2 regions of the Allobosea sp. TWI1241 genome follow, and region 2 is predicted to be linked to the other one. Evidence: riboswitches for the same ligand, from Rfam matches in the RefSeq annotation. Region 2 holds a riboswitch; the other holds the start of a gene.
The links. A riboswitch is a leader RNA that binds a small molecule or an ion and turns the genes downstream of it on or off. The one in region 2 is predicted to bind cobalamin.
Positions count from the first base shown of each region.

Region 1: it holds a riboswitch for cobalamin, as region 2 does, so the genes downstream of both, ABE438_RS18120 (TonB-dependent receptor plug domain-containing protein) here and ABE438_RS11180 (class I SAM-dependent methyltransferase) in region 2, are expected to answer to the same signal.

Region 1 covers NZ_JBDJKW010000017.1:76,114-78,576, forward strand. Annotated here, with positions in the region: gene ABE438_RS18115 (GNAT family N-acetyltransferase) at 1-253, shown strand, start outside; cobalamin riboswitch at 504-705, shown strand; gene ABE438_RS18120 (TonB-dependent receptor plug domain-containing protein) at 825-2,463, shown strand, end outside.
Region 2 covers NZ_JBDJKW010000007.1:93,498-95,960, reverse strand. Annotated here, with positions in the region: gene ABE438_RS11185 (TonB-dependent receptor) at 1-674, opposite strand, end outside; gene ABE438_RS11180 (class I SAM-dependent methyltransferase) at 671-1,405, opposite strand; cobalamin riboswitch at 1,686-1,892, opposite strand; gene ABE438_RS11175 ((2Fe-2S) ferredoxin domain-containing protein) at 1,934-2,463, opposite strand, start outside.

The DNA.
Region 1 (2,463 bases), on a different contig from region 2:
GCGCGAGCACAATCTCTATGCGGTCAGCTGGATGGCGAATGTCCGCTTCTGCCTGTCGCGCGGGATCGTCTCGCTGCAGAGCGGGCAGACCGCCTACGCCTCGAAACTGCGCTTCGGCAGCCGGCTGGTGCCGACCCGGCTTCATGTCCTCCATCGCAGCAAGCTTCTGCAGTGGGGGCTGCGTCGCATCGCCTCGACCGTGTCGTTCGACCGGTTCGATCCGGATCTGGCCCGCTTGCCGGCGGCGCGATAGCCGCCGGCGCTGGCGGCATCGATCCGGGCGAGCCATGCGGGCGCGGCGCACTGCACTGGGCGGGCCGAGCGATGACACCAGGTGACGGCGCTGCGTCTCGTAACGGTCCGGCGTGCTCCGGCATGACCCGGCTTCATCCGCCGGGGGCGCGTAGCGGGGCGATCGACAGAGGAGAACGGCTTGAGTCCGCCGATGCCACCGCAACGTTGTTCGATCGCGCCGTCCGCGTTTGACGCTGCCTCATTTTCGCCCTATCCCTGGCCGCGACGGTTCCCTTAGGGGATCAAAAGGGAACGCAGTGCGGATGGCTCCGCCATTCTATGCTGCGGCTGCCCCCGCAACTGTAAGCGGCGAGCCTCGTCGCCACGCGCCACTGGGACCTTGGGCCTGGGAAGGCGGTGACGGGGCAGCGACCCGCGAGCCAGGAGACCTGCCGTCAGTCGTGGTCACACGCGAACACGTTCGGACGGGGTGTTTCGATCGCTGCTCGACTGTCTGCTCCTGCACGGGAGCGAACGGGAGATCGCGTTCGCGGTGACGTGCCACAGACGTCAACGCCCGAGGTCTCATCGTGAGCCGTCTTCCGCAAGCCGCCCGACGCCATGCGTCGATTTCCTCCATTTCGAGCCTCGCCCTCGCCATGGCGCTGATCGCCGGCGCCGCCCAGGCGCAGGCGCCTGCCGAGGCGATCGCCCTCGACCAGATCGTGGTCAGCGCCACGGGAACGCCGACGCCGGCGCGCGAGGTGGCGAGCTCCGTGACCGTCGTCACCGCCGGCGAGATCGAGCAGCGGCAGCGCCGCACCCTGCCGGACGCGCTCGCCACCGTGCCGGGGCTGAACGTCGTGCAGACCGGCGGGCCCGGCGGCCAGACTTCGGTCTTCATGCGCGGCACCAACTCCAACCACGTCAAGGTGCTGATCGACGGCATCGAGGCCAACGACCCGTCGACGCCGAACCGCTCCTTCGACTTCGGCTCGATGCTGACCGACGACATCGCGCGCATCGAGGTGCTGCGCGGGCCGCAGAGCGGGCTCTACGGCGCCAATGCGCTCGGCGGCGTCATCGCGATCACCACCAAGCGCGGCGAGGGGCCGCCGCGGATGACCGCCCGCGTCGAGGCCGGCTCGCACGGCACCTTCAACCAGACGGCCGGGTTCAGCGGCGGCGACGACCGCTTCGACTACGCCTTCAACGTCTCGCATATGCGCTCGGATTCGACGGATTCCGTGCCGTCCGGCCTGGTGCCGCCCGGCGTGCGCGTCCGGCCCAACGCCTATGACGCCTATTCCTATTCGGCGCGCCTCGGCGTGGCGCTCGGCGATACCGTTCGCCTGAACTGGGTCGGCCGCTACACCGACGGCCAGTTCCGCTCGCCCTACGATGCGGGCTTCCCCAGCCGCCCGACCGGTCTGCGCGCGCTCAACAACTACGCGCAGGGCTTCACCCGCGGCGAGGTCGTCTGGGATCCGCTGGCGGGTCGCGCCGTCAGCCGGTTCGGCGTCTCCTATTCCCGCCAGGATCGCTCCAACCGCTCGCCGACGGTGTTCGGCAATCTCGGCATGCCCACCGAGAATCTGGGCGAGCGGATCAAGCTGGACTGGCGCGGCGATCTCGAACTCGCCAAGGGCCACGTCCTGACCGGCGGGCTTCAATATGAGCGGGAGCGGATCGAGACGACGACCCTGACCGCCTCGAACGGCAACAAGGCCGCCTTCCTCGAATATCAGGGCAATCTCGCCGATCGCTTCTTCGTCGCGGCCAATATCCGCCACGACCATGACGACAGCTATGGCGGCCACACCACCTACCGCATCGCGCCGGCCTATATCGTGCCGGAGACGCAGACCAAGCTGAAGGCGAGCTACGGCACAGGCTTCAAGGCGCCGACGCTGAGCGAGCTCTTCGTCGACTACCGCCCGGGCTTCAACTTCTACGGCAACCCGAACCTCAAGCCGGAGGAGAGTCGCGGCTGGGATGTCGGCTTCGAGCAGCCGCTGCTCGACAAGCGCCTGCAGGTCGGCGCGACCTGGTTCCGCAACGACATCGACAACCTGATCGTCACCAACGCGGCCGGCACGTCCTACGCCAATGTCGGCAAGGCGCGGACGCAGGGCGTCGAAGCCTTCGCCGCGCTCGATATCTCGCCGGAGCTGAAGCTTCGGGCCGACTATACCTTCACCCTCGCCAAGGACGAGACGGCACGGCAGG
Region 2 (2,463 bases):
CCGGTGTTGCGCATGGTCGAGCCGCCGCGACCGGACTGGTAGTCGTCGCGGCTGCCGCCGGAGATGCCGGCATACCAGTCGATGACGTCGTAGAGCCCGCCGGTCTGGGCCTTGCCGCGCAGGAGCCCCCAGGAGCCGCCGGCGCCCTCGATCATCGTGCCCGACGCGGTGCGCCCGCTCTTGAGGATGATGTTGATCACGCCGCCGATGTTCTGGCTGCCATAGACCACCGAGGACGGGCCGCGGATCACCTCGATGCGCTCGACATCCGCAGCCGAGAGCTTGGAGAGGTTGGCGGTGCCGGCGCGGCGGCCGTTCATCAGCACCAGCACCTGGCTGCGGAAGTCCTTGCCCTGCCCGTCCGAGGCGCCGCCGCGGATGTTGATCGAGGTCTGGCCCGGCGTCCATTCGCTGAAGAAGCCGACCGCGTTCTCGGCCAGCAGGTCGGTCAGCGACTTCGCGCCGGAACGCTCGATCGTCTGGGCGTCGATGACCTGGACCGTGCCGGGAATGCTGCTGCGCGGCTCGGGCCGGCCGGTGGCGGTGACGACGAGTTCGTCGAGCTTGATCTCCTGCGCCAGAGCCGGCGCGGCGACGAGGCCGCCGGCGAGCGCGGTCGAGGCCAGTGCGGCGCGGGCAGAGGGGCGAAGCAGGCGAATGCGCAGACGGATCATGACAGGGTCCAGACGAGAATGGCCGAGCGGCGATGGCAGGAAAGGCGCAGGCCGCCGGGAACCGGGTCGGCCTGGGCGCAGAGATGGGCGAGAAGCGCGGGCCGGCGGGCATCGTCGGCAGACCAGCCCAGCCGGTCGGCCTGGAAGGCGGCGAAGCGCGGCAGGTCTGGCAGGACCAGCGAGAAGGTCCAGTCGACCGCGACATGGTGGTCGGGCCGGTCCTCGCCTAGCGCGGGCAGGACGCGATCGATGCCGGGCGTCTCGTCCTCGCGATGCCAGTCGCGCGGCAGGCAGGCGGCGAGGATCAGCCCGCGCGGCGCGGCCTGCGCCGGCACCAGCCAGACGATGTGGCGCCGGGACCATTGCCGGCAGCGCGCCAGGAAGCGCGCCGGATCGGTCAGGTAACCCGGCATGGTCGCGGCCAGCACGGTGTCGCCCGGCGGGCAGGAGACCGCCGGGTCGTCCCAGCCATGAGGGATCATAGTAGGCGGGCGCGACAAGGCCCCGAGCCGCGCCCGCATGGTCGGCGAAGGCTCGATTGCGGTCCAGCGCGCGCCCGCCGGCGCCAGGGCATCGCCGAGTTGGCCGCCGCCGGCGCCGATGTCGACGAGGTCGCCGATCGCCGGCACCAGAGCGCGGATCGGCGGCACGACGCGCGCGATATAGTCGGAGGTGTCGATCGCGCTGGCATAGAGCGCCAGCGGATCGAGCGGGCCGTCTGGGTCGGTCATGGTGCGCGCGGGCACCAGGGAAGAGGCATGGGCGGTCATGATCGAGCCCATGAATGAAATGTTATATCATTGCAATTCATTTATAGACGCACACTTGCTGCGATCCCCAACGGGATGCAGGCCTGCGCCTCGTCCGGCCTGAACGGCGCGGAAACCGCTTGCTCATCGCGTCAGCCCCTCGCTGCTGCAGACGGAGCTTTCGCGGGCGCTCGGAGACAGAAACGGGCCAGCTTCGCAGCCCGTACGCCCTCACGACCCGCCGGACACCCCGCCAGCGCGACATCATCATGGCGTCGGGGCAGGTCTCCTGGCTCGCGGGTCGCTGCTGTCCGTCCGTCTTCCCGGCACGAGCGCCAGTGACGTCAGGGGCGGACAGCTCACCGCTTACAGTTGCGGGGGCAGCTCCGGCTTCGGCACCGCGCGGCGCCTCACCGGATTCCCTCTTAGCTCCGGATCCTCTCCGGAGACCTCGACAGCGGTAACCTATATGGCGAAATCAGGGCGTCAAGCGCCCGAAGGCTCGCGGCGTCAGCGCGGCCGCAGGCTCTGCTTGCGCCCGCCCGGCGCATAGGCGAGCTCTTCGACCGGCGTGCCGCCAAGCACATGCTCCGCCACGATACGGTCGAGCCCGGCCTCGTCGACGCCGCCGTAATAGGTGCCCTCCGGCCAGAGCTGGAGCACCGGAGCGAGATTGCAGGGGCCGAGGCAACTGGTCTTGGCGCTCATGCAGCCCTCGCCAGCCGTGCGCAGCGACAGACGCTCCTGCTCGTTGCGCAGATGGCCCCAGACCACTTCAGCCCCCGCGGCGAGGCAGGGCCCGCCCATGCAGACCAGCACGCGGCTGCGATGCGCCGGCACGAGCGAGCCTTCCGGCGCGGTCTTCGCCGCCTCGGGCAGCGGCTGGCCGGGCGCGGCGAGCGCATCCGCCAGCAGGGCGCCCGCCGTGGCGTCGTCGGGCAGCAGCCGCGAGAGCAGGATGCGCGGCCAGGGCCGGGAGTCCTTGGCTCGCCAGCGCGCCAGCGTGCGGGTCAGCCAGGCCTGGAAGGCGGCCTCCTGCG